2 regions of the Bradyrhizobium cosmicum genome follow, and region 2 is predicted to be linked to the other one. Evidence: riboswitches for the same ligand, from Rfam matches in the RefSeq annotation. Region 2 holds a riboswitch; the other holds the start of a gene.

Region 1 (14,981 bases), 1.3 Mb from region 2:
CGCGCCATGAAGAACGCGAACAGCAGCAGGAACACCGAGGTCACCAGATACGGCCCGGTGCCGCACAGCAACAGCGCGCCGGCGCAGCCGACCGTCATGGTGGCGAGATAGACGAGGCCCGCACGCGGAAAGGTCGACAGCGTGAAGGCGCCGCCGGACATCATGCCGACCATCAGGCAGGCCAGGATCAGCTGGCTGGTCGGCTCGATGTGGCTGAACAACGCGAGCGGGAGCGTGCCCCAGATCGCGGCGAGGAAGAATGCCTGCCGCAGCATGTGCCGCGCCGCGCGCAGTGAAGCCTCCTGCGGCGGGTTCTTGTGCGACCGGCGCCATGAGCGCACCGCGAGCGAGGCGGTGGCGGCGAGCGTCAGGCCCCAGATCGCGAGGAAATCGTTCCAGCCCTTGCCCCAGAACAGGATCAGCACGATGGCGACGTTGAGCAGGGTGACGCCCATCGTCACCGGGATCAGCCGTGTCACCGCGTCGATCTGCTTGGCGCGGATGCGGCGCATCTCGCGCTCGCTGAGATCGGCGGTCAGGCCGTCCTCGATCTCGAAGCCGCCGAGCCAGTACAGGAAAGCGCCGACCAGCCCGTCGCGCGGCTCGCTTCGCTTCATGGATTTGTCCGGCCATCCCATTCGAAAACCTCTTCGATATCAATGGCGCAGCGGCGGCTTAAGCCGGGTTAATTTTGTGGGAGATTTTGCGGCGTCCTTGACGGGCGCGTTTGCATTTTGTTCTAACCAAGGCCCCTGTCCGGAGCCGTCCAAATGCCCATCAGAGTCGCCACCTGGAACGTGAATTCGGTCCGGCAGCGGATCGATCTCCTCCTGACCTGGCTGAAGGAATGCCAGCCGGACATCGTCTGCCTCCAGGAGATCAAATGCGTTGACGAGGCCTTCCCGCGGCTGGAGATCGAGGCGCTCGGCTACAACGTGGTCACGCACGGGCAGAAGACGTTCAACGGCGTCGCCCTGCTCTCCAAGCTCCCGTTCGACGAGACCAAGTCGGGGCTGGCCGGCGACGACGAGGATGCCCATGCCCGCTTCCTCGAAGGCGTGGTGACGCTGAAGCGCGGCGTGCTGCGCATCGCCTGCCTCTATCTGCCCAACGGCAACCCGGTCGGGACCGAGAAATATCCTTACAAGCTCAAATGGATGTCGCGGCTTCTTGAGTATTCGAAGGAGCGCCTCAAGACCGAGGAGCCGCTGATCCTCGCCGGCGACTTCAACGTCATCCCGCACGCCCGCGACGTCCACAACCCGGCAGCCTGGACCGAGGACGCCCTGTTCAAGCCGGAGACGCGGGAGAGTTTTCAGTCCCTGCTCGGTCTCGGCCTGACCGATGCCCTGCGGGCTGTCACCGACGAGCCCGGGCTCTACACCTTCTGGGATTACCAAGCCGGCGCCTGGCAGAAGAACCATGGCCTGCGCATCGACCATCTGCTGCTGTCGCCGCAGGCCAGCGACAAGCTCGCCAATGTCGGGATCGACAGCTATGTGCGGGCCTGGGAGAAGCCGTCGGACCACGTGCCAGTGTGGGCGGATCTGGATCTCGAGGCGGCGTAAGCCGCCTCAGCGGATCAGTCGCGGCGGCCCTGCACCCACTGTTCCAGCATCTGCAGGCACATGGCGCGGTCGTCGTCGGAGGCCTTGGCGAAGGCTCGGTTGTAGTTTTCCTTGATCCAGGTCTCCTCGGCACCGGCGCTGTCGCGCGCCAGCGTCAGCCACATCAGGCCGCGCGCGGCCTGCCGCGGCAGGCGGTCGCCGTTGAACAGCATCTGGCCGAGCAGCGCCTGGGCCTCGTGCTGGCCCTTCTGGGCGGCGAGGCCAAGCCAGCGCGCGCCATAGCGGAAATCCTCGCGGGAGGCATCCGGCGTCTTCAGGTACAGCCGGGCGAGATCGTACTGGGCGTCCGCGTTGCCGAAATAGGAGGCCGCGTAGGAGAACATCTCCCTAGCCCGGTCCTGGTCCGGCTTGATCTTCGAGTTCGGGATGCCGCTGAGATAGTAGCGGCCGAGCGCGACGAAGGCGTTAGCCACGATCTGCGCCTGCGGCGCCGACGGGCTGTCCTCGGCATGCGCATTGGCGATCCGGCTGAAATATTCGAAGGCGCGCACGTCGTCCTGAACCACGCCGTCGCCATTGGCGTACATGCGGCCGAGCTTCCACTGCGCGATCGGATGCCCGCCCTCGGCGGCATATTGCAGCGCGCTGAGCGAGGTTTCCTGGGTCGGTGCCGGAACCTTGCTGCGGACGGTTCCCGCCGTGCCCGGCAAGGTGGTCACGACCGGGATGGTGGCGTCCTTGTTGTTGGCCGGCGAGCCGTCGAAGGCAAACGCCGGCGCGGCCAGCGCACTGGCCCCCAACACAAACGCAACAATGGCACGCCTAGATGTCCGCATAACACTGTTTCTCGTGCGCGCCGCCCGGATGGGTCACTGCCCCACCGACCGCTGGTCCAACCTGCTGAGCATATTTCCAGAGCGCGCCCGTCGTATGGTTAGTCGCGCGAGCGCTCCATTTGGTCTTGCGCTGGGCAAGCTCCTGGTCGCTCAATTTTACGTTAAGGGTACCGGCGACGGCGTCGATCTCGATGATGTCGCCGTCCTGGAGCAGCCCGATCGGGCCACCGATGGCCGCTTCCGGCCCGACATGGCCGATGCAGAAGCCGCGGGTGGCGCCGGAGAACCTGCCGTCGGTAATGAGCGCGATCTTGCCGCCCATGCCCTGGCCGGTCAGCGCCGCGGTGGTCTGGAGCATTTCCCGCATGCCGGGACCGCCCTTGGGCCCCTCGTAGCGGATCACGATGACTTCGCCTTCCCGATAGGTGCGCTGCTGGACCGCCTCGAAAGCATCCTCCTCACGGTCGAAGCACCTGGCCGGACCGGTAAACTTGAGGTTGGACATTCCCGCGACTTTCACGATCGCACCTTCTGGCGCCAAATTGCCCTTCAGACCGACCACACCGCCAGTAACGGTAATGGGTTTGTCCGCCGGGTGCACCACGTCCTGGTGCGGATTCCATTTCACGCTTTTGAGGTTTTCGGCGATCGTTCGACCGGTGACCGTAATGCAGTCACCGTGGAGAAATCCGTTGTCGAGCAGCGTCTTCATCAGAAGCGGTATGCCACCTACTTCAAACATGTCTTTGGCGACATAACGGCCACCCGGCTTCAAATCCGCGACATAAGGTGTCTTTTTGAAGATTTCGGCGACGTCGAACAGGTCGAACTTGATGCCGCACTCATGCGCGATCGCCGGCAGGTGCAGTGCAGCATTGGTCGAGCCACCAGAGGCGGCGACAACGGCGGCCGCATTCTCCAGCGCCTTGAGGGTCACGATGTCGCGCGGCCGGATGTTCTGGGCGATCAGGTCCATCACCTTCTCGCCCGCGGTCATGCAGAAGGCGTCGCGAATTTCATAAGGGGCTGGAGCGCCGGCCGAGTATGGCAGCGCCAAGCCGATGGCTTCCGAGACGGTCGCCATGGTGTTGGCGGTGAACTGCGCGCCGCAGGCGCCCGCCGAGGGGCAGGCCACGCGCTCGATCTCGTCGAGATCCTCGTCCGACATCGCGCCGACCGAGTGCTTGCCGACCGCTTCGAACATATCCTGCACGGTGACCTGCTGCCCGCGGAAATTGCCGGGCAGGATCGAGCCGCCGTAGATGAAGATCGAAGGCACGTTGAGGCGGACCATGGCCATCATCATGCCCGGAAGCGACTTGTCGCAGCCGGCAAGGCCCACCAGCGCGTCATAGGCATGACCGCGGACGGTCAGCTCGACGGAATCGGCGATGCACTCGCGCGACGGCAGCGAGGAGCGCATGCCGTCATGGCCCATGGCGATACCGTCGGTGACGGTGATGGTGCAGAATTCACGTGGCGTGCCGCCGGCCGATGCCACGCCCTTCTTCACCGCCTGCGCCTGGCGCATCAGGGAGATATTGCATGGAGCGGCCTCGTTCCAGCACGAAGCGACACCGACGAAGGGCTGGTGGATCTGCTCGGTGGTCAGGCCCATGGCGTAGAAGTAGGACCGATGGGGCGCGCGCGTAGGGCCTTCCGTCACGTGACGGCTCGGCAGCCTCTGCTTGATGTTGGTCTTCGCATCCATCGCGACCAGTTTCCTTGGCTAACCCTTGTCAGACCCGGAAAATCAGACCCAAGATTTGAATCGACCTTGGGATTTCCCTTCGCCTGTCACGGGCACCGCAGCCCTAAACATTAGAGCAATTTTATTCATGTTCGGGTGTGGCCAAAAAGCGGCGTTGATACGAACGGACTGCGATAACGGTTAAATCGCCCGGAACTGTTGCGTGGACAGCACAATCGTGGCCCCAAGGACACGGGTTGGCTTACTTCGATACCTCGCGGAAATGACGAGACGCAACTTTAGATTTGACCACAGTAATGATGCGCCCGCGCTTGGTTCGGAGATTTGAGCTCAGCCAAGTGAGTCGGCGTGGACAGCCATGGACATGGCTACGTCGCCAGATACCAATGTCATTCCCCGCGGCAGCGTGCGCGCTCTGGACGGCCGTCGCCTTGCGGCGGTGGGTCAAGGTCCGGTCATCGCAATGACCGGACTTGAACCACGGTGGCGCCTTACGCGTTCCGCATCGCACGGCCGAGCGGATCGACCAGGCGAACGATCTCGCAAGTAGCGACGAGGCCGGCGAGCCAGGCGGCGCTGGTCAGCCCTATGCGCGTCACGATGGCGGCGGTGAAGGCGCCCTCGCCGCCGAGCAACGGCGTCGCGGCAAGCAGCGCAAGCTCATAGACCGCATAGGCGGCGACCAGCGCGAGCGCCAGCATCAGCGGCGTGCGGCCCTGCGGCAGCATGCGCAGGATGCTCGACGCAGCAATGGTCGCGAGAAGCGCAGCCGCGCCGATGACAAGGCCCCAGGCGATGGTGCTGCCATCGATGGGATAGTGCAGCACGCCAAAGCCGATGCTCTGGTTCACGAGCCAGGCGCCGGTGACGACGAGCAGCGCCGGACGCAGCGGCAGCATCGCCGCGGCGACGACGGCGAAAGCCGCGAACGGCGTGGCACAGGCGAACGCGAAGCTTGCCAGCGCGCATGACACTGTCAGCAGCACAAAGCCAAACATCGGCGCGAGGCGCGGCGCAACCGGATGAAGCCGCAGACGGTCGCCGTGAGACGGCAGGATGTCGAGAGCCATGGATGATCTCCTTCTGTTTGAAGCCTAGTGCATTTGAGGGCATATGACAGCCCCACCCGGGGTCAGAACGTGGCGCCGGCCTTGAGCAGGTAAGTGCGGCCGGGCAGCGGATAGGCGCTGAAGCGGCCATCGGTGAAGGTGCTCGCGATCGCATAGTCGTAGTAGAGCGCGTTCAGCACATTGTTGACGCTCAGCGACCAGAAATAGCGTTCGAACTGTCCGCTGAGCTTGAGGTCGATGGTGCCGTTGGCAGGAATCGGCTTCTGCGTTCCTGCCTGGTCGTTGTCCATGCGCCGCTCGCTCCAGAACCGCGCGGTGGCATCGAGCACCACATAGTTCTGCCAGATGTTCCAGGTGACGCCCGCACTGGCGGTGTAGCGCGACACCAGCGGCACGTCGTTGCCGGCCCAGACGCCTTCGCGGAAGACGGCCCGCGTGACCGCCATGGCGGAACGCAGCAGCAGGGCATCGTTGACGCGATATGACAGACTTGTCTCCGAGCCATAGCGGCGGGTCGGATCGAGATTGGTGTTGTAGAACAGGATGGGGTTGAAATGGATCTCGTTGCTGAGGTCCATCAGGTAGAGACTGCTCTGCATCTGCAGCCCGCCTGCCTTGATGCGCAGCCCGCCCTCGACATCCTGCGAGGTCTGGGTCTTGAGCTGGAACGTCTGCGGGATCGCAGCAAAGGTGAAGGGGTCGAACGACGGACCTGACGACACGCGCTCGTCGACGTCGGGCGTGCGGAACGCGCGCGCGGCACGGCCGAACAACGAAACCGTCTCGTTGAGGCGATGCTCGGCACCGAGATGCAGCGCGTATTGGGTCTCATTGCTGCTGAGCGGGAGCGCGCCGATGTCGGCGTTGAACGGAGCTGAGGAATCGAACTTGTCGCGGGCCGACAGGCTGATGGTCTGCACCCGCGCGCCATAGGACAATTCGGTAGTCGGCGCCACGCCCAGTGTGTGCTGGAAATAGCCCGCAACCGTCTGCTGCCTGAGGTCGTAATTGTGCCAGGGCGCGAGCCCCTGCCCGGCACCGCGGTTCTGCTGAAAGCTCGCATCGTAATAGTCGATGCCGGTCAACAGCTGCGACGGCAGTCCCAGCAGCAGGCTCTTCACGCTGAGCCGCGGCGTGATCGACCAGGTCGTCAGATCCGCGTCGACATAGGTCGACGTGAAGAACGCGGGCACCGGCGCTGGGCTCGCAAAGAACGCGCTCTGCTGCTTCTTGTCGCGCACGCCGCCGTCGACGATGAGATCGACGCCGTTGACCAGGGTCTTGGTGAAGCCCGCGGTGGCGCTGAAGCCCTGCTGGTTGGCATAGTTGAAGGGCGTGCTGGTCCCCCTTCGGTTGCTGGCGAGTTCGTCGAGGCCGATGGAGGGATCGACGGTGCGGCCGCCCGGCAACCGCAGTTCCTGATCGTCGCCTGTTACGGTCAGGAAAGCGGTCAGGCCCGATGTCGTGTAGTTGAGATTGCCGACGCCGTTCTTCTGGACATAGCGATTGTTGTCGCGGTAGCCGTCGGTGCTGACGGCGTTGCCGTAGAACGAGGTCGACCACGGCCCGGAATTGAGCGACGTCGAGAAATTGCCAAGCCTGGTGTTGAACGAGCCGAAGCCGGCCTCGATGCGCGCGGCCACCGGCGGTCCGCCGACGCCGTTCCTGGTGACGATGTTGATCACGCCGCCGACCGCATTGTCGCCGTAGAGCACAGCGCCGGAATTGCCGCGCGTGATCTCGACGCGCTCGATTGAATTGAGCGGGATGGTGGAGAGGTCCACCTGCGCCATGTCGATGTCGTTCAGCCGCCGGCCGTTGACCAGCACCAGCGTGTTGGCGGTGGCAAACGCGCCGAAGCCGCGCAAATCGACGCCGGTCTTCGCGGTAACCGGGCCGCCATAAAGCGTCGTGATCTGGGCGCCCGGGACTTGCGCCGCGATGATCTCGGCGAGCGTCTGCGACGGCGCATGTGCGATGTCCGCGGCCGTGATCACGGTCGTGGCGGCCCCGACAATGCCGCCGGTGCCGGCGACGGCCTCACTGGCGGCGCCGGAGGAACCGGCTGCCGGCGCTCCGCTCCGGGCGACCTTCGGGGGCGCACGCCGGCTCGTCGTGTCGCCGTCGCCGGTCGCCCGGGCGCGCGTGCGGTTCGGGTCGTCGGGCCTCGTCACTTCGATCGGCGGCAGTTGCTCGGCGACGGCTTGCTGCGCGCGGGCGAGCGATGGATCGAGCGAGCAAAGAGAAGTGGTCGCGAACAGGCCGGCGCTGAGGCGCCTGGCGGCAGAGACAATACGGGACACAGTTGTAACCTCGGTGTGACGTCAGTGGCACGTCACAGCGAACGAGGTTTCACCGCGGAGCGATGGATTGCTCCGATGAAGCCAATGTCTGTACTCCCCGACCGACATCTTCGCGTGTGACCACGGCTGACGGCAGGTCTCCTGGCTCGCGGGTCGTTACCTCTGCGTCGCCTTCCCGGGACCGAGATTCCCAGTGGCATATGACGAGAGATTCACCGCTTACAGTTGCGGGGGCAGCCATGGCATTGAGACAATCCCGAAAGTTTGGACATTCCCGCACCACGTTCCCTTTTGATCTCCGTGAGGAGAACCGTCACGTAGCAATCTACGAGCCGGACAAGCGGGGAGTCAATCGGCCGGTTGCGTGAGCACCGAAGTCCCGCACCGAGGATTGAGCTGGCGCAATCAGGCCCGTTCGGTTTCAAAGCGCGTCCGCACCGTCGCCCGCTCACCGGCATCGACGAGCTGGCCGATGCCGGTACGGCCCGTCAGCGCGCAGCGGATGATCTTCTCGGCGACCGACCTGCGGAAGCCATGGTCCTCGCCGACGGGGCGATTGCGGCAGATCCGGTCCAGCGCCAGCTTCATGTTGATCCGTGTGCGGGTGTCGAAATGTTCGCTGATCATTCGCACGGCCCTCGATGCGTTGATGTCGAGGCAGAAACGCCCAGGCGTCGCCCGGGTTCCAAAAGGATCAGGCAATGCGCCAGCGCTTACGTCCGCCCTCTTGGACGCAAGGCCTGGGATTGGCCCACGGCCACGTCGTGCGTCGGGATGTCAGCGCGCTTGATCGGCATCAGCTGCCCGGAAGCGGAGATGATGGCGGTCTCCTCGCGGCGGCAGCGCGGGCACATGAAGCGGACCTCGTGCGGAGATGCCGACCAGCCCGCGCGTTTCACATTCGCCGCCATCGGCCAGGCCTCGCAATGCGAGCATGACACCAGAAACCGACCGGGATCGAGCATCCCCATTCCATTGGACTCCGTGTCCTGCCTGCCTGTTCTAATGATGATCCGACGCAATCGTTCCGGTGCCGGGGCACCGTCAGTCCCGTCCCGGGGAATCGAGGCGACTCAGCGCGCACCCTTGAGCGTGCAGGACGTCGAGCAGGTGACGGTGTTGCCGTGGTCGCACGCCTTGCAGGCCGCAACGCACTGGTTGATGTCGCGGGGATTGTAGGAGGTGTAGGTCCGCATCGCGCAGACCGGAGTCGAGCCGGTGATGTCCTGCTCCTGGTTGCAGGCCGCTGTCATCAGCGTGAGCACGATCACCGCAAGGAGGCGCATGGGAGGGCCCTGTGAGGCATGATCAAACGATATCCGCGAGTCGCGTTGCATTGCAACGAGCCGCGGCATTCCCACAGCGGAGCAGCCCAGCAAGCGTCTCCACGCCTCAAGGATGCGTGCCAAACGTTAAAAACGGCTTTCAGCCGCGCGGCCCCGCGATGGTTCCACCCATCATGCAGCGGTTTGCATGTCCGAGGCTGACGTCGAAGATCGACCTCAAGCCGCAGCCTTGGTCGCAATCGCCTGCCGCAGATCGATCGCCAACTGGCGATACTGCTCCGCCAACTTCAGATAGAACTCGCGCTTGGTGCTGTCGGTGGCGAGCTTGGTGATCAACTCGCATTCGGCGGTGAGCGTCTCGAACCGTTCCAGCCTGTCCTCAAGATCTGTCATCGGCGTATCCCCATCAAACGCCTCAAGGACGGCAAACCTAAGCCCGGGAAATAGGTCACGGCGAACATCGTTATGGAGTAGAATGAATTTTCGTCGGTGAAGGCGGCGTGGAGACACCGCCGCAACCGCTTACTTCTGCTCCAGCCGCCAAGCACCGTCCCACCCCTCGTCCGGCGGGCTGGCTTCGAATTGCGCGATGCGGGCGAGCAGCGTGCGCGACGGGCCGTCGCCGGGGACGGCTTCCAGCGCCGCGTTGAACGCGGCGCGAGCCTCGTCGAAGCGGCGGGCGCGATAGGCGGCGAGGCCTTCCGCATAGCGCGCGCGCAGGGTCTCCTGCGGCACGCTGAGCCCGTGCGCCTTGCTCATCACTTCGAAAATGGCTTGCGGCACGCTCTGGCCGGCGACCGTCAGGCGATCGATCTCACGCAGCTCGCAGGCCGTGCCGATCGCCTCCGCCGTCGCCTGCGAGATCAGGATACGGGTGCCGTAGGTCTTGTTGACGGCTTCCAGGCGCGAGGCGAGGTTCACGGCGTCGCCCATCACCGTAAAGCTCATCATCAGCTCGGAGCCGATGCTGCCGGTCAGGACCTCGCCGGTGGCAATGCCGATCCGCAGATCGCACGGCGCCGGCATGGCGCGGATGCCGAGCAGGTCGGGCAATTGCTTCTGCAGCGCGGGCACCTGGTCGGCCATGTCGATGGCGGCGAAGCAGGCGAGCAGCGCCGGCTCGTCCTCCTCGATGAAGGGCGGGCCCCAATAGGCCATGATGGCGTCGCCGATATATTTGTCGATCACGCCGCGGTGCGTCCTGATCGGAGCGGACATCACCGTGAAGTAGTGGTTCATCACCTTGACGAGGCCGCGCGGGGTCATGCCCTCGCTCATCGAGGTGAAGCCGCTCATGTCGGAGAACATGATGGTCATCACCCGGCGCTGGCCGTCGATGGCGACCTCGGGCCGGTCGATCAGGCCCTGCACCACCTTGGGATCGATGTAGCGGCCAAAGGTCTCGCGAATGCGCTCGTTCTGACGCAACTGCTCGATCATGCGGTTGAAGGCGGCGGCGAGTTCGCCGATCTCGTCCGTGGTCGAGACCGTGATGGTCTTGTCGAAGCGGCCCGCCTCGACCTCGCGGGTGCCGGCAAGCAGCAGTCGCACCGGCCGCGTGATGCCGCTGGAGACGAGCAGCGCAAACGCAAATCCGACCACCGCCGCAAGCACGGTCACGATGCCGGAGATGATGATCGCCTGCCTCTGGCGGCTGATCACCTGCGAGGTCGAGAAGAAGACCTGCGTCAGCATGTCGGCGCGGATAGCATCGATCCTCTGGTTGAACGCATCGCGCAGCGCGTCGAGCTGTTCCAGCGTGCCGCGGGCCTCGGCCATGTCCTTGGCCTCGATCTGCTTGAGCAGCTTGGCATTGCCGTCGTCAAGATTGCGCCGCAGCTCGGTGACAGCGCCTTCGATGCGGACGTCGAGCCTTGCCAGCGCGGCATTGTCGGAATAAGTGCTGGGGTCGTCGATGATGGCGTTGATGAGCTTGCGCGCGGTCTCGGCCTCTTCCTCGAACTTGCGATCCAATCCCTCGAAGTCGCGAAGCCGCGCGGCATAGGCCTCCTCGTCCGACGGCGACCCCATCCTGGTCATGACCATTCGCCGCAGCGCCAGCGCCCGCTCCAGCGAGCGGATATTGGCACGGGCCAGATGACTATAGGCTGGGATGTATCGGTTGCTCAGCTCGCCCAGGAGGACACCGACCTGGCTCGACATCACCATCGACAGGATCGAGGTGACGAGCATCAGGACGATCAATCCGAGGGCGATGCCGACGATCTTGCGCCGGATCGACTGGTTGAAAAGCGGCATGAGGGCGGGGCAAACGCTGAAAGGAGGGTCCAGGGAACTCATTACACCGGATTTCGCCGCGGGAACACGCGCAATCTGGCCATTCGCGACGCCGCGGTCGTACGCAACCGTCGCGAGAGCCCCACTCGTTAACAAAGGTTAAAAACCACCACCTTTTGCGATTTCGGAAGTTCCAGAGTTCCCATCTGTATTTTGCCGCATTGTTGCGTGAGCGTGAGGAATGCGAAACGATGCCGTGGCATCGTCTGGTTGTCGTTTGATTCTCGAGCCGCATGTCGTCGCGGACTTTGGTTTGTACTGGTTTCGCAGGGGGACCACGCAATGAACCAGTGCCTACGCTCGCTCGCGTGTGTCGTTGCTGTGGCCGCGATGGCCCTCCTCCCCGCCGAGCTGGCGGCGAAGAGCAGTCACAAATCGTCCGCGTCGAAGAAGACACATGAGGCGAAAGCCGGCAAGCAGCGTCACGCTGCGGCGAAGTCGCGCCATGGCAGGCATGCCGAGGCCAAGCGCAAGTCGAACAAGCAGGACAACGAGGTCTCGGACAAGCCGATGCTGCCGCCGCTGACCGGCGATCTCGCCGCGCTGAAGGACGCCATCGATCTCGCGCGCAAGGGCAAGACCGACGACGCGAGCGCGGCGCGCGACCGCATTGCCGATCCCGCCGGGGCGAAGCTCGCCGACTGGTTCATCCTGCGCCATTCCGAGAGCACCGCGAATTTCAAGCGCTACGCGGCCTTTCTCGCCGCCAATCCGGACTGGCCGAGCAGTGCCCTGCTCCGCCGCCGCGCCGAGGCGCGGCTGTGGCAGGAGAAGAGCGATGCGGCCACCGTGCACAAATTCACCATGGACCGGCCGACCAGCGCCAAGGGCAAGTTCGCGCTCGCCCGCGTACTGCTCGCTGAAGGTGACAGCGACAGAGCCGCGCGTCTCGTTCGCGAGGCCTGGCGCACCGACGAGTTGTCGGAGCGCAGCGAGGAGGATTCTTACGAAGCGTTCCGCGATCTGCTGACTGCAGACGACCATCGCGCCCGCATGGACAAGCGCCTCGGCGCCAAGGACTATGCCGGTGCACGGCGCGCCGCAAAACGGCTCGGCGAGGATGCGCTCGCGATCGTGAAGGCCTGCGCCGCGGTCAGCGGCAAGGCCAGCAAGGCCAAGGACTATCTCGAGGACGTCTCGACCGAAGCGCGCCGCGATCTCGGCTACGTGCTGTGCCGCGCGCAATGGCACCTCCAGAACGACCGCATCGACGACGCCGCCGAGGTGATACTGGCCGCCGCGCCCGACACGATGGCGGCGCAGGACACCGACGCCTGGTGGCGCGAGCGCCGCCTGCTCGCGCGCAAACTGCTCGACCAGGGCAAGTCCAGGACGGCTTACGACGTGGTGCGCACGGCGGCCATCCCGGCGATGGAGGTCTACCGGGTAGACCATCACTTCATGTGCGGCTGGATCGCGCTGCGCTATCTCGACGATCCCAGGACGGCGATGATGCACTTTGCCGCGATCGACGAAGGCTCCGCCAATCCGCTCGCGCTGTCGCGCGCGCATTATTGGCGCGGCCGCGCGGCCGAGGCGATGAATGCAATGGCGGACGCGCGCCTGAGCTATCAGGCCGCGGCGCGCTATCCGACCGCCTATTACGGCCAGCTGGCCCGCGCGAAGCTTGGCCTTGACCGCATCGAGCTGCGTCCGCCCTCGCCCGTGCTGGCCGCGGCCGACACCCCGCCCTCGGACGAGCGCGTGCGCGCCGCCGAGATGCTCTACGGCATCGGCGAACGCGACATGGTGTTCTATTACGCCGAGGATTTCGCCAAGGAGAGTACCGACGTCGCGGCGCTCGAAGCGCTCGGCGAACTGGCCAGCCGGCGCAACGATGCGCGCGTGATGCTAGAGGTCGGCAAGTCGGCGCTGGCGCGCGGGCTGGCGCTCGACCATTACGCCTTCCCGACCATCGGCATCCCCGAGCACAAGCAGGTCGCGCCCGCGATCGAGACCAGCGTGATCTATTCGGTGGCGCGCACCGAAAGCTCGTTCGACCAGCGCGACAAGTCGCCCGCCAACGCCGTCGGCCTGATGCAGGTAACGCCGGAAGCGGGCCGCGATACCGCAAAGCGCTTCGGCCTGACCTATGACTGGGACAAGATGGTTTCCGATCCCGTCTACAACACCCAGATGGGCGCGGCCGAGCTGAGCGCACTCCTGTCGGAATATCGCGGCAACCAGATCATGACCTTCGCCGGCTACAATGCCGGCCGCGGCCGCGTGCGCGAATGGGTGCAGGCGCGCGGCGACCCCAGGGATCCCAAGGTCGATCCGGTCGACTGGGTCGAGCGCATCCCACTCTCGGAGACCCGCAACTACGTCCAGCGCGTGATCGAGAACGTGCTGGTCTACCGGGCGCGGTTCGAGGGCAGCGGCGTGGTCGCCGGCAAGAGCGACCAGCGCGTGGTGGCGAAGGATGCCGCTGCGGTGGCGACGCCGGTGGGGTTTATGGGATCGGAGTAGCGCACCAGCACCTGCGCTCAATCCACCTTGATGTTCGCCGCTTTGATGATCGGCCACCATTTGGCGATCTCGGCCTTCTGGCGCGTGCCGAGCGCTTCGGGGGTGAGCTGGTTCTGCGGGGTCATCTCCAGCCCCTGGCTTTCGAGCTGCTTCTTCACGGCGGGATCGCTCAGCGCTTCCACGGCTGCGGCATTGAGCCTGGTGACGATCTCCTTCGGCGTGCCCTTGGGCACCCACAGGCCAGACCACAGCGTCATGTTGAAGCCCTTGAGCCCGGCTTCCTCCGCGGTCGGAATGTCGGGCGCCGAGGCCAGGCGCTTGTCGTCGGTGATAGCGTAGGCGCGGATGGTGCCGGCGCGGACCTGGTTGATGGAGTTGGAGGTCTGGTCGACGATGACGTCGATCTGTCCCGCGATGAGGTCGTTCAGCGCAGGCGCAGTGCCGCGATACGGCACGTATTGCAGCTTCACGCCCGAGACGCTCTCGAAATAGACGCCGGCGATGTGGCTGCCGGAGCCTGCACCGGCAGTGCCTGCGGTCGGCGATGACGGCCGCGACTTCAGCCATTCGATCAGCTCTTTCAGCGACGTCGCAGGCACCGCGTTCTTGCTGACGACGATCATCGGGTTGCTCGGCAGCAGCACCACCGGTTCGAGATCGGCGACGAGGTCGTAATTGAGCTTGTAGACGGCGCCGTTGGCGACATGGGTGCCGAGATGGCCGAACGAGATGGTGTAGCCGTCAGGCGGCGAATGCACCGCGCGGCCGACGCCGATCGAGCCACCCGCGCCGGTGACGTTCTCGATCACCAGCGGCTGACCGAGCGACGTCCGCATCCGCTCGGCGAGCACGCGCGCCATCGCATCGGACGGGCCACCGGCCGCGAAGGGCACGATGATTGTGATGGGACGTGAGGGATAGTCGTCGGCGCGCACGGCGCCGGTAAACGTGACAATGCCGATCAGCGCAGCCCAGGCGGCCTTCTTCATTGTTTTCTCCCAGCGATGTTCTTTGTTTTTCTTTACCTCGCCCCGCTTGCGGGGAGAGGTCGAATGGTGCGGCATTCGGATGAGGGGGAGTCTCCGCGGACCCAACTGTCGCCGCTCCCGCGGAGACTCCCCTCACCCCGCCCCTCCCAGCGCGAGCGAAGCTCGTCGCGCCCCCGCAAGCGAGGCGAGGGAGAAGACTAGAACTGCGTGTAATCGATCGGCTTGTGGCGGTCGAGCGTCCGGGTGACCGGCGGCAGGGGGTATTTCAGGCCGGTGGCGCAGTTGAACAGCATCACGCGATCGGTCTTGCTGACGCGGCCATCGGCGAGGCTGTCCTTGTAGGCGGCGTAGGTCGCGGCGCCCTCGGGACACAGCAGCAGCCCCTCCTCGCGCGCGACCTCGTTCAGCGCAGCCGAGATCTTGTCGTCATCGACCGCGATCGCAAAGCCAT
Region 2 (14,981 bases):
TCCTCGTGCAGCGCGCCGGTGATGAGCGTGGTCGTCGCGAGTGCGAGGAGGGCGGCAAGGTTCGGTGTCAATCCGCACCGGCTGGCGATCTTGTAGACCAACGCGCCGGCAAGGCCGACCAGCAGTCCGGCGACGGGCAGTGCCCAGGTCGCGCGCGCGACGGCGCCGTCGGCCGCAGGCTTCGATGATGCGACGGGGAGGATCGTCACGAACGAAGCCGCCATCCTGAGATCGGCGACGACGTCTTTCAAGAACTCGGCGCGCGGCGTCATTTTAACTTCATCGGCAAGCCGGCGACAACGAATTCGACTTCGTCGGCAATTGCCGCGATGGTCTGGTTCATGATCCCGGCGGCGTCGCGATAGCTGCGCGCCAGTGCGTTGTCGGGCACGATGCCGAGGCCGACTTCGTTGGTCACGAGGACGACGGGACTCTTGAGGCGCGGCAGGGCACCTGCGAGCTCGCTCACCTCGCGCTCCCAGTCGCGCTCCGCATGCATCAGGTTGGAAAGCCATAATGTCAGGCAATCGACCAGCCTGGCGCCGCCGCCATCGCTTGTGGCCAGAACTGGCACGAGATCGAGCGGCTCCTCGTGCTCGACCCAACCGGTTCCGCGTCGCGTGCGATGCCGGGCAATGCGTGCTTCCATCTCGGCATCGAGCGCCTCGGCCGTCGCGATGTAGATCGGCGGCTGGTCCGGAAAGCTGCGCGCAAGCGCTTCCGCGCGGGCGCTCTTGCCCGATCGCGCTCCGCCCGTGATCAAGATGACAGCCATGAAGGTCTCCTGCGGGCCTGACTAATCACCAAACGCGGCCAAAGACAAAGCCGAAATCAGACGGGCAGGGGCTTGCGCTCCGCCGTCGCTTTGCGCAACAGGGGCGGGACAGGAGGCAGCCTTGGGAGTGGGTGTGGGCTTTGCGGGCGCGATGGTGGTGGCGATGGCGGTGGATGCCCTGTTGGGCTGGCCAGCATGGCTGTTCGCGCGGATCGGCCATCCCGTAACCTGGCTCGGCCAGCTGATCAGCGCCATCGACGCAACGTCGAATCGCCCATCCGATCCGCCGGCATTTCGCCGCGCTGCCGGCGTCGCTGGCGCGCTCCTGGTGATCGCGCTCGCCGTCGCGCTCGGCTGGGCACTTCAGTCCCTGTTCAAGTCATTGCTGCCTTGGGGATGGGGGCAGGCCGTTCTGGTGGGCGTGCTGGCCTGGCCGCTGGTCGCGCTGCGCTCGCTTCATGATCATGTGGCTGCAGTCGCAAAGCCATTGCGCGCCGGGGACATCGCCGCTGCGCGCGACGCGGTCTCGCGTATCGTCGGCCGCGATCCTGCGGCGCTCGATGAAGCCGGTATCGCGCGTGCGGCGATCGAGAGTCTTGCCGAAAACGCTTCCGACGGCATCGTGGCGCCGGTGTTCTGGGGCGCTCTGTTCGGCTTGCCGGGGATTTTCGGCTACAAGGCCATCAACACGCTGGACTCCATGATCGGCCATCGCAGCGAACGGCACGAAGCCTTCGGCTGGGCGGCGGCCCGCATCGACGATGTCACCAATTTCATTCCGGCGCGCCTGACCGGGCTTCTGTTCGTGCTGCTGGCGCCAAGGCGATCCGAGGCGCTGTCGTGCATGACGCGCGATGCGCGCCGTCATCGCTCGCCCAATGCCGGCTGGCCGGAAGCGGCGATGGCGGGCGCGCTCGGCGTGCGGCTCAGCGGCCCCCGCATCTATCACGGCAGCACCACCAACGAGCCCTGGCTCAACGAAGCCGCACGCGATCCGCTCGCCGCCGATATCGGCGAGGGACTGACGGTCTACCGCCGTGCCATGCTGCTGCTCGCCGGCGTGCTTGCGATCCTCGCCTTCGCGTGAAAGAACGGGGCATGCGCGAGCACGGTGGAAATCTCGATCTGGCCCAGCAGCGTTTTGACGGACGCGCCGAGCACTGGATCGATCTCTCGACGGGGATCAACCGGCTGCCTTATCCGGTGGGCGAGGTGAGCGCGCATCATTGGCAGGCTTTGCCGTCGCGGTCCGAGATCGAAGCCCTGCACCACGCGGCGCATCATGCTTATCGCACTAGCGCGCCGGTCGTCGCGATGGGCGGTGCGCAGGCTGCCATTCAACTGTTGCCGCAACTGGCGCCATCCGGCCGTGCCCGTATCCTGGCGCCGACCTACAACGAATACGCGGGTGTGCTGTCGGCCGCTGGCTGGGACGTGCAGGAGGTCGGCGAACTCGACGCGCTGGCGGGAGCGGATGTTGCTATCGTCGTCAATCCCAACAATCCCGACGGCCGGTGTCATCTGCCAAAGGATTTGCTCGCCCTGCTGCCGCGCGTCGGCCGTCTCGTGATCGACGAGAGTTTTGCCGACACGGTTCCGCAATTGTCGCTCGCGCCCGAAGCGGCTCGGCCTGGACTGCTGATCCTGCGCTCGTTCGGAAAGTTTTACGGCCTCGCCGGCCTGCGGCTTGGCTTCGCCATCGGCAATGCGGCCGACATCGAGAAGCTCGCTGCGATGTCGGGTCCATGGCCGGTCTCGGGAGCTGCGATCTCGATCGGCTGCCGCGCCTTGCGAGATGATGCCTGGGCCGAGACGACGTCGGCGCGACTTGCGCGCGACTGTGTTCGCCTCGACGGCATGGCGCAGTCGCAAGGCTGGCGTCTCGTCGGCGGCACGCCGCTGTTTCGTCTCTACGAGACGCCCGACGCGGTTGCCGCGCAGGACAGGCTGGCGCAGAGCCAGATCTGGTCGCGCGTGTTTGCGCAAAAGCCGGGATGGCTGCGCCTCGGGCTTCCCGGAAGCGAAGCCGAGTGGACGCGCCTTGCCGAGGTGCTAGCGTGCTAGCGCAAGCAGGCCTTCGACGTCGAGATGCTGTTCGATGTGATCGGCCAGCGCCTCGAGCGCGCTCTCGACCCTGTCGTGATAAGGCTCGTCGCCGGCGGGAATGTCGAGCTTGGTGAGATACGCCTTGCGGAAGTCGTCCGACGTGAACAGGCCGTGCAGATAGCTGCCCTGCACGCGCCCGTCGCGCGAGGTCGCGCCTTCGGGCTCGTCATTCAGTTTCGCGAAGGCGTGGGCGCGATCGGGCCCGTCGGTGCGGCCGATGTGGATCTCGTAGGCCTCGATCGGCTGATCCGTGGCGGCATGCACGGCCGCGACACGCGTCAGCGTCTTTTGCGGGGTCATCACCGTATCCACGTCCAGAAGCCCGAGGCCCGGCGTGGCGCCTGCGGGGCCCTCGATGCCATCGGGGTCGGCGACGCTGCGGCCGAGCATCTGATAGCCGCCGCAGAGGCCGAGCACATGGCCGCCGCGACGGTGGTGCGCGAGCAGATCGATGTCCCAGCCCTGCGCGCGCAGGAAGGCGAGATCGCCGCGGGTGGATTTTGAGCCCGGGATGATGACGAGCCTGACGTCGCCGGGGATCGCTTCGCCCGGACGCACCATGATGAGATCGACGCCGGGCTCGAGCTTGAGCGGATCGAGATCGTCGAAATTGGCGATCCGCGACAGCGCGAGGCAGGCGATCTTGCATTGGCCCGGCTTGCGCGCGTCGCTGAGGCCGAGTGCGTCCTCGGCCGGCAACTCGCCGGCGCGGGCGAACCAGGGCAATACGCCAAGCCCGCGCCAGGCCGTCGACTGTTCGATCAGCTTGTAGCCGTCGTCGAACAGCGTGGGATCGCCGCGAAACTTGTTGATGACAAAGCCCTGGATCATCGCGGCGTCGTCCGGATCGATCACCGTCTTGATGCCGACGAGCTGAGCGATGACGCCGCCGCGATCGATATCGCCGACCAGCACGACGGGAACGTCGACCCTGCGGGCAAAGCCCATATTGGCGATGTCGGCCTTTCGCAGGTTCACCTCGGCGGGACTGCCGGCACCTTCCACCAGCACGAGATCGGCGCGCGCCTTCAGGCGCTCGAAGCTTTCCAGCACGGCGCCCATCAGCGAAGGCTTCATCGCCGCGTAGTCGCGCGCACGCGCCGTCGCGACGCGCTTTCCGTGGACGATGATTTGCGCGCCGACATCGGTCTCGGGCTTCAAGAGCACCGGGTTCATGTCGGTGTGCGGCTCGACCCCGGCGGCGAGCGCCTGCAGCGCCTGGGCGCGGCCGATCTCGCCGCCATCGACGGTGACGGCGGCGTTGTTCGACATGTTCTGCGGCTTGAACGGCAGAACGCGCAAACCGCGCCGCGTGAAAGCGCGCGCAAGGCCGGCGACGATGAGCGATTTGCCCACGTCCGAGCCGGCCCCCTGGATCATCAATGCGCGCGCCATTGGAAGCGTCTTCAGAACTCGACGCCGGCTTGTGCCTTGATGCCGGAGCGGAAGGGGTGCTTGACCAGTGTCATCTCGGTGACGAGATCGGCGATCTCGATCAGCTCGTCCTTGGCGTTGCGTCCGGTGAGCACGACATGCGTCATCTCAGGCTTCTGCGTCGTCAGGAATTCGACGACCTCGGCGATGTCGAGATAGTCGTAGCGCAGCGCGATGTTGATCTCGTCGAGGACGACCATGCGCAAATTGGCATCGAGGATCAGCTCCTTGGCCTTCTCCCAGCCGGCCCGCGCCGCCGCGATGTCGCGGGCGCGGTCCTGCGTCTCCCAGGTGAAGCCTTCGCCCATGGCGTGGAACTGGCAGAGGTCGCCGAAATGGCCGGTGAGCAGGCGCCGTTCGCCGGTGTCCCAGGCCCCCTTGATGAACTGCACGACCGCACAGGGGAAGCCATGGGCAACGCAGCGGACGATCATGCCGAAGGCCGAGGAGGACTTGCCCTTGCCGGCGCCGGTGTGGACGATGATGAGGCCTTTTTCGCCGCTCTTGGTCGCCATAATCTTGTCGCGGGCGGCCTTCTTCTTCGCCATTTTCTGGGCGTGGCGGACGTCGGTTTGCTCACCCGTCTGGGTATCCGGTTCAGGCGTCATCATACCGGTCCTTCGGCTTGACAAGAGGCGGCCGGGGGCAAATGGTGACCCGGCGTTGGTTCCTGTCCTATGACAGGCGAAGAGGGAATGCGATAGGGTCCGAATCTGCAAGATTCGGGTTCAAACTGCAGCCGCCCCCGCGACCGTGACCGGAGAGATGCCCAAAGCCACTGATCCCCCAGGGGATCGGGAAGGCGGGGATCGAAGGGCCAAAAGCCCTGCTCCGCAAGCCGGGAGACCTGCCAGCGCGGACGATTTTTGGACCGGCGGACGGGGTGTTCCGCGACGGGGAAAACGGGCCTTTCGGGGGAATGGTCCGTGTGCCTCTTCGCCTCCCGCTGACTATCCTGGAGAGGCGATGACCGTCACACTTCACGTCTGCATTACCTGCCGCGCCGGCGAAACGCCCAGCGAGGGCGAGGCCACGCCCGGCAAACGCCTGCATGGTGCGATCCTCGACGCAGGCGTGCCCGCCGGTGTCGCGGTGGTTCCCGTCGAATGCCTATCTGCATGCAGCCAGGGCTGTTCGGTCGCACTCAGCGCGCCCGGCCGTTGGTCCTACGTCTATGGCCGCCTCTCGGAAGCCCATGCGAACGACGTGGTCGCCGGTGCCGCTGCCTATGCGGCCGCGCCCGACGGTCTCGTGCCCTGGCGCAGCCGACCTGAAATCTTTCGCAAGCAGTCGCTTGCGCGCATTCCCCCCATTGCCGTCGTGCCGGAGGCAGCCGAATGAATTCGCTCGCAAAGGTTCCGGTGACGGTTGTCACGGGTTTCCTCGGCTCAGGCAAGACGACGCTGATACAGCACCTGCTCGCAAACCCTGACGGCAGGAAGCTCGCCGTGCTCGTCAACGAGTTCGGCAGCGAGGGCGTCGACGGCGAGATCCTGAAGTCCTGTGCAGACGCCAATTGCCCGGAAGACAACATCATCGAGCTTGCCAATGGCTGCATCTGCTGCACCGTCGCCGACGATTTCATTCCGACCATGGAGAAGCTGCTGGCCCGGCCGGTACGGCCCGATCACATCCTGATCGAGACCTCGGGCCTGGCGCTGCCAAAGCCGCTGCTGAAGGCGTTCGACTGGCCAGAGATCCGCTCGCGCATCACCGTCGACGGCGTGATTGCGCTCGCCGATGCCGAAGCCGTGGCTGCGGGTCGTTTTGCACCGGATCCGGATGCGGTCGAAGCGCAGCGCGCGGCGGACGAGAATCTCGATCACGAGACGCCGCTGTCGGAGGTGTTCGAGGACCAGATCGCCTGTGCGGACATCGTGCTGCTGACCAAGGCCGATCTTGCCGGCGCGGCGGGACTTGAAGCCGCCAGGGCATTAATCACGGCGGAGATGCCGCGCCGCGTGCCGATGCTCTCCGTCACCGATGGCGCGATCGATGCCCGCGTGATCCTCGGTCTCGGCGCTGCCGCGGAGAATGATCTTTCCGCACGCCCCTCGCATCATGACGGCGAGGAGGATCACGAGCATGATGATTTCGCCTCCGTCGTGATCGATCTTCCTGAAGTCACCGACATCGACGCACTGGTCGCCTCGGTGCAGCGTCTGTCGCGCGAGCAGAACGTGCTGCGCGTCAAGGGTTATATCGCCGTGCAAGGCAAGCCGATGCGCCTTTTGCTGCAAGCGGTCGGCGAGCGCGTGCGCCACCAGTTCGACAAGCCGTGGGGCGCGGGCAGCAGGCAGTCGAAGCTCGTGGTGATCGGCGAGCACGGCGATATCGACGAGGCCGCGATCAAAGCGGGACTTGGTGTCTGATGCACGTCGTCTTCCGCGAGAGCCGCGGTCTCGAGGAGACTGCGACGCCAAGGGACATCGGCCAGGACGCGGCCGATCTCGTGGTGCTCTCGTATTCGGATTCCGATCTGGCCGCGTTCGCGGCCGGCTGGCGGCGCGGCCGTGACAGCCTGCCGTCGCTGCGGCTCGCCAATCTTTCGGAGCTGCGTCATCCGCTGTCGGTCGACACCTATGTCGAGCGCACGCTGGCGCAGGCGCGCGGGATTCTGGTCCGTCTGATCGGCGGCGAGTCCTATTGGTCGTATGGGCTCGCGGCTCTTCAGCAACTCGCGAAGGATCGCGGGATCGTGCTCGCCGTGCTGCCGGCCGATGGCCGCGACGATGCGCGGCTCGATGAATATTCGACCGTGCCGGTCTCGACGGTGCGGCGGCTCAAGGTGCTCTGCGACACCGGCGGTCCCGTAGCTGCCCAAGCCGCGATCGCGCAGCTCGCGCTGGCCTCGGGGCTCTATGCCGGACCGGTCGTCGGCGAGACGACCGTTCCCGAGATGGGTTTCTATGATCCCTCGCGCGGCGTCATTGCTGCGCCGGCCGTGGGCGAGGGGAAGCCACGCGCGTTCGTGACGTTCTATCGCTCCTATCTGACCGCGGCGGACACCGGCCCCGTCGATGTCCTGATCGCCGCGCTGCGCGGGAAGGGGTTCGATGCCTATGGCGTGTTCGTCACCTCGCTGAAGGCTCCGGGCGTTGCGGATTGGCTGCGGGCGCATCTTGCGCAAAACCCGCCGGCCGCGATCGTCAATGCGACGGCGTTCTCGGCGCTGGGCGATGACGGTACGACGCCGTTCGATGCCGCATCCTGTCCCGTCTTCCAGGTCGCGCTCTCGACGGCGCGGCGCGAGGACTGGGCGAACTCGCTTCGCGGTCTGTCGCCGGGCGATCTTGCGATGCATGTGGTGCTGCCCGAGGTTGACGGCCGCCTGTTCGCGGGCGTGGTCAGCTTCAAATCGGCCGGGATGCGCGATCCCGATCTGCAATTCTCGCACCTGGCCCATCGCGCCGATGACGAGCGCGTGGAAGCTGTCGCCGCGCGCGTCGCGGCCTGGCGACGTCTTGCGGAAACACCCGCCGGCGACAAGCGGCTGGCGATCGTGCTGTCAAACTATCCGGGACGCCCGCACCAGATCGCGCATGCGGTTGGTCTGGATGCGCTGGCGTCGGTCGAGGCGTTGCTGTCCGATCTCGCTGCGGCCGGATTCGGTGTCGCGCCGGTCGATGCACTCGGCGAGACGCTGTTGAAGCGGAGCTTGACCTGGAGCGTTGCCGACTACCACGCAGCGCTCTCGCGCCTGCCGCAATCCTTGCAGGATGACCTCGTGCAAGCCTGGGGCGTTGCGGAGAACGATCCGAGCTGCCGCGATGGCGCATTCCATTTCGCCGCGATCCCGTGTGGCCGATCCATTATCGCGGTCCAGCCCGAGCGCGGCGATGCCGCCACGCGGGATGGCGACTATCACGATCTCGCCCGCACGCCGCGCCACGCCTATGTCGCGTTCTATCTCTGGCTCCGCGAACAGCGCTGCGACGCGATCGTCCACATTGGCGCGCATGGCACGCTGGAATGGCTGCCCGGGAAATCCGTGGCGCTTTCGTCGGCCTGCTGGCCGGAAGCCCTGATCGGCGACGTGCCGGTCATCTATCCCTTCATCGTCAACGATCCCGGTGAGGCAGCGCAGGCCAAGCGGCGCATCGGCGCTATCACCATCGGCCATCTGCCGCCGCCGCTCGCAGCGTCTGCGGTGCCGGAGGGCCTGCGCCGTCTCGAACAGCTGCTCGACGAATATTCGACGGCCGATGGTCTCGATCCAGCGCGTCGTCAGCGATTGATCGCGGCGATCCGCGACGAGGCGCGTGCGGCGGGCCTCGAAGACGATCTTGGTCTGGATGCCTCGGCCGCGCCGGCCGAAGCGATCCCGCGGATCGATCGCTTCGTCTGCGATCTCAAGGAAAGCCAGTACGGCGACGGCCTGCACGTGTTTGGCCGCGGCGCTTGCGGCGACGCGGAGCGGGACGCGCTGCGGGCCGCGCTTGCCGGCCAGCGCGTCGCGCCGGGACCGTCGGGCTCGCCCTATCGCGGGCGCCTAGACGTGCTGCCGACCGGGCGTAATCTCTTTGCCGTTGACCCGCGCGCCGTGCCGACGCCGTCGGCGCACGCGCAGGGCATCAAGCTCGCGGAAGAACTGCTCCGCCGTCATCTGCAGGATCACGGTGACTGGCCGAAAGGGCTCGTCGTCGATCTCTGGGGCTCGGCGACGATGCGCACCGCGGGCGAGGAATTCGCCATGGCGTTGCATCTGGCTGGCCTTGCGCCGCGCTGGGACCACGCCTCCGGCCGCGTCACCGGTTACCACATCATCGCGCCGGCCGAGCTCGGCCGTCCCCGCATCGACGTCACGCTGCGCGTGTCGGGCCTGTTCCGCGATGTCTTCTCCGGCCTTGCCCAATTGTTCGAAGCCGCCGCCGAGGCGCTCGCGGGCCGCGAGGACGAGGGCGATGAAAATCCCTATCGCCACCGCGCCTCCCGCGTGTTCGCCCCGCGGCCGGGACAATACGGCGTGGGTCTCTCGGCGATCCCCGATGCTTTCACGCCCGAGACGCGCGACGCAGCCGGCGAGGCCTGGCTGTCGGCATCGTCCTGGGCGTTCTCCGCCGACGGTGAGATCAAGTCCGATCGCGCCGGCATCGAACAGCGGCTCGCGTCTGCCGACGCCTTCGTGCACGTCCAGGACTTGCCGGAGACCGATCTGCTGCTTGCCGCCGACTATGCCGCGCATGAAGCCGGCATTGCGGCGGCAGCGGTGCATCTCGGCGGGCCAACGCCGTCGCTCTATCACCTCGATACGACGCGGCCCGAGCAGCCGCATGCACGGACGCTGACCGAGGAAATCTCCCGTGTCGTTCGCGCGCGCGCGGTCAATCCGGGCTGGATCGCCGGCATGATGCGCCACGGTTTTCGCGGCGCCGCCGAGATCACGGCAACGCTGGAGCACATGGCCGCCTTCGCTCACCTGGCCGATGCCGTGCCGCCGCATCTGTTCGATCTCTATTACGATGCGACAATTGGCGATGCCGATGTTCGCGCCTTCATGGCCCGTGAAAATCCGGCGGCGCTCGCCGCAATGGAGAGCTGCTTCGCGCGCCTGCACGACGCCTCGCTCTGGCGAACGCGGCGCAATTCGATCGCGGCTGCCCTGCGGGAGGCCTCATGAGTGCAGCATCGGTGAAGGGCTGGTGTCCCGGCGCGCTGCGCCCTATGCTATCGGGCGACGGGCTCGTGGTCCGCGTGCGCCCGTTCGGCGGTCGTCTCGAAGCCGGGCAGGTCGCCGGTCTTGCCGAGCTCGCCGAGCGTTACGGCAACGGTCTGATCGACGTGACCAGCCGCGCCAACCTACAGATCAGGGGCGTCACCGAACAGGGCCACCGCCGGCTGCTCGATGGACTTGCGTTGCTGCGGCTGCTCGATCCCGACACTGACATCGAGGCCCGCCGCAACATTCTGGTGACACCGTTCTGGAATGTTGGTGACGAGACGCAGGCGCTCGCTGCCGAGCTTGAAGAAGCGCTCGCGGACAGTTCGCTTGAACTCCCCACCAAATTCGGTTTCGCCATCGATGACGGAGAATCGCGCGTACTCGCCGGCGATTCCGCCGACGTGCGGATCGAACGCGACCGCGACGGCCGCCTGCTGGTGCGGGCCGACGGCGCAAAGCTTGGCCGTTTTGTCGGGCGTGGAGAGGTCGTGAGCACCGCGCTCGCATTCGCATCCTGGTTCATCGCCTCCGGCGGCGCGCAGGGCGGGCGAGGGCGCATGGCAGCCCACATTGCGGCCGGCGCGGCGTTGCCCCAAGCATTGAACGGCGAGACTGAACCGGCACCGGTGATGGCCGCGTCGCGGCCCGGGCATTATCCGCACGGCGCCCTGGTCGGCGTTGCGTTCGGACAGATGCTGCACACGACGCTGCATCAATTCTCCGGCTGCGGTCATGCGTTGCGCATGACGCCGTGGCGGATGGTGCTGAGCGAGGGCAAGCGGGAGATGCCGAGCGGGGCGGGCCTCATCACCGAGCCTCACGACCCCGCATTGCGCGTCATTGCCTGCAGCGGCGCGCCGCGCTGCCGCGAGGCCCACGCCGACACGCGTGCGCTGGCCGCCGCGCTCGCGCCGCGCATCGCGCTCGACACGCGGCTGCACGTCTCCGGCTGCGCCAAGGGCTGCGCCCGTTCCGGCGCGTCCGCGGTGACGCTGGTCGCGACCAGCGCCGGCTTCGACCTCGTTCGCGGCGGCTCGACGCGCGACGAGCCGGTCCTGCGCGGGTTGAATGGCGCCGACATCGTCAGCGATCCCTCCATCCTGGTCGGAGGGCACTGATGCCGCACGTCTACGAAACCGATGGTGCGGCGATCTACCGGCAATCCTTCGCGACCATCCGGGCCGAGGCCGATCTTGCTCGCTTCACGCCGGACGAGGAGCAGGTCGCGGTGCGGATGATCCACGCCGCCGGCATGGTCGGCCTCGAGGCACATATCCGCTTCACATCAGGCATGGCGACCATTGCGCGAGCGGCCTTGCAGAAGGGCGCGCCGATCCTGTGCGACGCGCGCATGGTCTCGGAAGGAATTACACGCGCGAGATTGCCTGCGGCCAACGCCGTCATCTGTACGCTCGGCGACGAAGCCGTTCCTGCGCTGGCGCAATCCATGCGCAACACCCGCTCGGCGGCAGCGCTGGAGTTGTGGCGGCCGCACCTGCATGGCGCGATCGTCGCGATCGGCAACGCGCCGACCGCGCTGTTTCACCTGCTCAACATGCTGGAGGACCGGGATTGCCCGCGGCCCGCGGCGATCATCGGCTGCCCGGTCGGCTTCGTCGGCGCAGCCGAATCCAAGGCGGCGCTGATGGCCGATCCGCCGGTGCCGGCGCTGACGGTCGAGGGCCGCCTCGGCGGCTCGGCGATTACCGTTGCCGCCGTGAACGCGCTGGCGAGCCGGAGCGAGTAGCCATGGGACGCATCATCTGTTGCGGTCTCGGCCCTGGCGACCCGGATCTGATGAGCGTCCGCGCGGACCGCACGGTGCGCGGCGCGCAGCATGTCGCCTATTTCCGCAAGAAGGGTCGGCCCGGGCAGGCGCGGCGCATCGTCGAGGGCATGCTGGCGGCCGACGTCACCGAATATCCCATGGAATATCCTGTTACGACAGAGATCGCCTTCGACAGCGCGGAGTACGTGCAGCTGCTGGCCGGCTTCCACGACGAATGGGCCGAGCGCCTTGCGAGATTGTCCCGTGCGGTCGACGTCGTCGTGCTCTGTGAAGGCGATCCTTACTTCTACGGCTCCTTCATGCATCTGCACACGCGACTGCAAGGCCGGGTCGAGATCGAGGTGATCGCCGGCATTCCCGGCATGGTCGGCTGCTGGAATGGCGTCGGCCAGCCGATCGCGCTCGGCGACGACGTGACGACGGTGCTGATGGGCACGCTGGCTGAAGACGAGCTCGAACGGCGCATGCGCGATTCCGATGCGCTCGTGATCATGAAGACCGGGCGCAACCTGGCAAAGGTGCGCCGCGCGCTAGCCTCCGCCGGCCGGCTCGATGATTCCTGGCTGGTCGAGCGCGGCACCATGCCGGGCGAGCGCGTGGTGCGGCTCGCCGAGATCGATGCCGCCGATTGTCCTTACTTTGCGATCGTGCTCGTGCACGGCAAGGGCCGGCATCCGGACGCCGCCGAATGACGGGCACGCTGACCATCGCGGGCCTCGGGCCGGGCAGCGATGGCCTGGTGACGCCCGAGGTTTCCGCCGCACTCGCGGCTGCCACCGACATTCTGGGTTATGCGCCCTATGTCGCGCGCGTGCCACCGCGGGCCGGCCTCAACTTGCGCCCATCTGACAATCGCGAAGAGCTGCAACGCGCGAGCGAGGCGCTGCGGCTTGCCGCCGAAGGCGGACAGGTCGTGGTCGTGTCCTCCGGCGACCCCGGGGTCTTTGCAATGGCCTCGGCCGTGTTCGAGGCGCTCGAACAGGCGCCGCAATGGCGGGAGCTTCCCATTCGCGTGCTGCCGGGCATCACCGCGATGCTGGCGGCGGCCGCCCGCGCCGGGGCGCCGCTTGGGCATGATTTCTGCGCGATCAATCTCTCCGACAATCTCAAGCCGTGGACGGTGATCGAGAAGCGTCTGCGGCTGGCCGCCGAAGCCGATTTTGCCATCGCGATGTACAATCCGCGCTCGGCCAGCCGGCCGGAAGGATTTGTCCGCGCGCTCGCCGTGCTGAAGGAAGCCGGCTGCGGCGAGCAACTGGTGATCTTCGCCCGCGCGGTCAGTGCCGCTGACGAGACAATCGAGACCGTGAGGCTGAACGACGCAACGCCAGAGATGGCCGACATGCGTACGCTCGTGATTGTCTGCAATTCGCGGACGCGCCGTGTCGGCCGCTGGGTCTATGCGCCGAGGCAGGTCCGATGACCGAGCCACTGCATGACCTCCGCCACGCTCTCGACCCGCAACCGTTCGGGCAATCGCGGCCGCGAGATCATGATCACGGGCAGGCCGAGCATGCGGGCCGCGTCGATCTTGGCGCGCGCACCGTTGCCGCCGGAATTGCGGGCGACGATCCAGGCGATGCCGCGTGCGCGCATCATCCCCAACTCGCCGTCGAAGGTGAATGGTCCGCGCGACACGATCACGTCTGCTGGAAACGGCAGGGAAGCTTCGGGCGGATCGACGAACCGCAGCGTGTAGGCGTGCTGCGGCTTCGCCGCGAACGGAGCGATGTGCTGGCGGCCGATGGCCAAGAATACTTTTGCCGGCGCGTTGGGCAACGCGGCGACTGCCGCATTGACGTCAGCGACCTCGATCCAGTTGTCGTCAGACGCCTTGACCCATGGCGCGCGTTCCAACGCGATGAGCGGCGTGCCGGTTTCCGCGCATGCGGCGACCGCGTTTCGGCTCATCTCGGCAGCGAAGGGATGCGTCGCGTCGATCACATGCGTGATGCCTTCGCGGCGAATGTAGTCGGCAAGCCCGCTCACGCCGCCAAAGCCGCCGATGCGGGTCGGCAGCGGCTGATCGGCAGGCGCGCGGGTGCGGCCGCCGTAGGAATAGACGGCATCGATGCCGGCGCGCGCGATCTCCGCGGCGAGCAGGCTCGCATCGGCAATTCCGCCCAGAATGAGGGCGCGCATTATGGCTGATCCCTGGCTGACCATCATCGGTATCGGCGAAGATGGCCTTGCCGGGCTGTCCGAGGCAAGCCGAAAGGCGCTCGAGGATGCCGAAACCGTGTTTGGTGGTGAGCGGCATCTGGCGCTTGCCGGCGTGACGGGGCGTGGTCGTCCGTGGCCGGTGCCGTTCGATGCGGAAATCGTGCTGAGCTGCCGTGGCCGGCCGACCGCGGTGCTCGCCTCGGGCGATCCGTTCTGGTACGGCGCCGGCGCGAGTCTTGCCGAGAAGCTCCATAGTGACGAATGGATCGCGTATCCCGGTCCCTCGACATTCTCGCTCGCTGCCGCCCGGCTTGGCTGGCGTCTCGAATCGGTCGCGTGCCTTGGGCTTCATGCCGCCCCGTTCGAGCGGCTGGTGCCGCATCTCGCAAAAGACGCACGCATCATCTGTCTGGTGCGCGACGCAGCGGCGATCGGCGATCTCGCGAAATGGCTGACGGAGCGCGGATGGGGCCCTTCACTCCTGTGGACTCTTGCGGCCCTTGGCGGTCCACGCGAACGCATCGACCAGCATCGCGTCGACCTCTTTGCAGATGATCTCTCGGAGAAACTGGTTGCGGTCGCGCTGCTGGCGAGGGGAACTCAGGGCATTCCTCGCAGCTCGGGACTGCCGGACGATCTCTTCGTCCACGACGGCCAGATCTCCAAGCGGCCGGTGCGCGCCCTCGCGCTCTCGGCGCTGGCGCCGCGCCCGGGTGAACGGCTGTGGGACATCGGCGCCGGCTCGGGCTCGATCTCGGTGGAGTGGGCGCTGTGCGGCGGGTCAGCGACCGCCATCGAGGCGCGCGAGGATCGTGTCGCGAATATCCGTAGCAATGCGGCGGCGTTCGGATTGGCGCATCGTGTCAGCGTCATCCCCGGAAAAGCGCCCGAGGCCCTTGCAGCGCTGGAGGCACCGGATGCCGTCTTCATTGGCGGTGGCCTCGATGGCGCAATGTTCGATGCCGTCTGGTCGCTGCTCGCGCCCGGTACGCGCCTCGTCGCTCATTCAGTGACGCTGGAAACGGAAGCGCTGCTCGGCGAGTTGCATCAGC

The links. A riboswitch is a leader RNA that binds a small molecule or an ion and turns the genes downstream of it on or off. The one in region 2 is predicted to bind cobalamin.
Region 1: linked by a shared signal. The riboswitch ahead of FNV92_RS17030 (TonB-dependent receptor) and the one ahead of FNV92_RS23685 (DUF1636 family protein) in region 2 are both predicted to bind cobalamin.

Annotation. Positions count from the first base shown of each region.
Region 1 covers NZ_CP041656.2:3,528,850-3,543,830, reverse strand. Annotated here, with positions in the region: gene FNV92_RS17055 (ATP-binding protein) at 1-638, opposite strand, end outside; gene xth (exodeoxyribonuclease III) at 771-1,568, shown strand; gene FNV92_RS17045 (tetratricopeptide repeat protein) at 1,583-2,404, opposite strand; gene ilvD (dihydroxy-acid dehydratase) at 2,391-4,115, opposite strand; gene FNV92_RS17035 (hypothetical protein) at 4,607-5,185, opposite strand; gene FNV92_RS17030 (TonB-dependent receptor) at 5,248-7,488, opposite strand; cobalamin riboswitch at 7,603-7,818, opposite strand; gene FNV92_RS17025 (hypothetical protein) at 7,894-8,115, opposite strand; gene FNV92_RS17020 (hypothetical protein) at 8,202-8,459, opposite strand; gene FNV92_RS17015 (hypothetical protein) at 8,562-8,774, opposite strand; gene FNV92_RS17010 (hypothetical protein) at 8,991-9,167, opposite strand; gene FNV92_RS17005 (adenylate/guanylate cyclase domain-containing protein) at 9,297-11,033, opposite strand; gene FNV92_RS17000 (lytic transglycosylase domain-containing protein) at 11,355-13,541, shown strand; gene FNV92_RS16995 (tripartite tricarboxylate transporter substrate binding protein BugD) at 13,559-14,530, opposite strand; gene FNV92_RS16990 (threonine synthase) at 14,728-14,981, opposite strand, start outside.
Region 2 covers NZ_CP041656.2:4,875,266-4,890,246, reverse strand. Annotated here, with positions in the region: gene cobS (adenosylcobinamide-GDP ribazoletransferase) at 1-272, opposite strand, end outside; gene cobU (bifunctional adenosylcobinamide kinase/adenosylcobinamide-phosphate guanylyltransferase) at 269-775, opposite strand; gene cbiB (adenosylcobinamide-phosphate synthase CbiB) at 927-1,862, shown strand; gene cobD (threonine-phosphate decarboxylase CobD) at 1,874-2,839, shown strand; gene FNV92_RS23695 (cobyric acid synthase) at 2,828-4,276, opposite strand; gene cobO (cob(I)yrinic acid a,c-diamide adenosyltransferase) at 4,288-4,923, opposite strand; cobalamin riboswitch at 4,963-5,184, shown strand; gene FNV92_RS23685 (DUF1636 family protein) at 5,282-5,656, shown strand; gene cobW (cobalamin biosynthesis protein CobW) at 5,653-6,687, shown strand; gene cobN (cobaltochelatase subunit CobN) at 6,687-9,935, shown strand; gene cobG (precorrin-3B synthase) at 9,932-11,095, shown strand; gene FNV92_RS23665 (precorrin-8X methylmutase) at 11,095-11,724, shown strand; gene FNV92_RS23660 (precorrin-2 C(20)-methyltransferase) at 11,727-12,458, shown strand; gene cobJ (precorrin-3B C(17)-methyltransferase) at 12,455-13,189, shown strand; gene FNV92_RS23650 (cobalt-precorrin-6A reductase) at 13,165-13,911, opposite strand; gene cbiE (precorrin-6y C5,15-methyltransferase (decarboxylating) subunit CbiE) at 13,910-14,981, shown strand, end outside.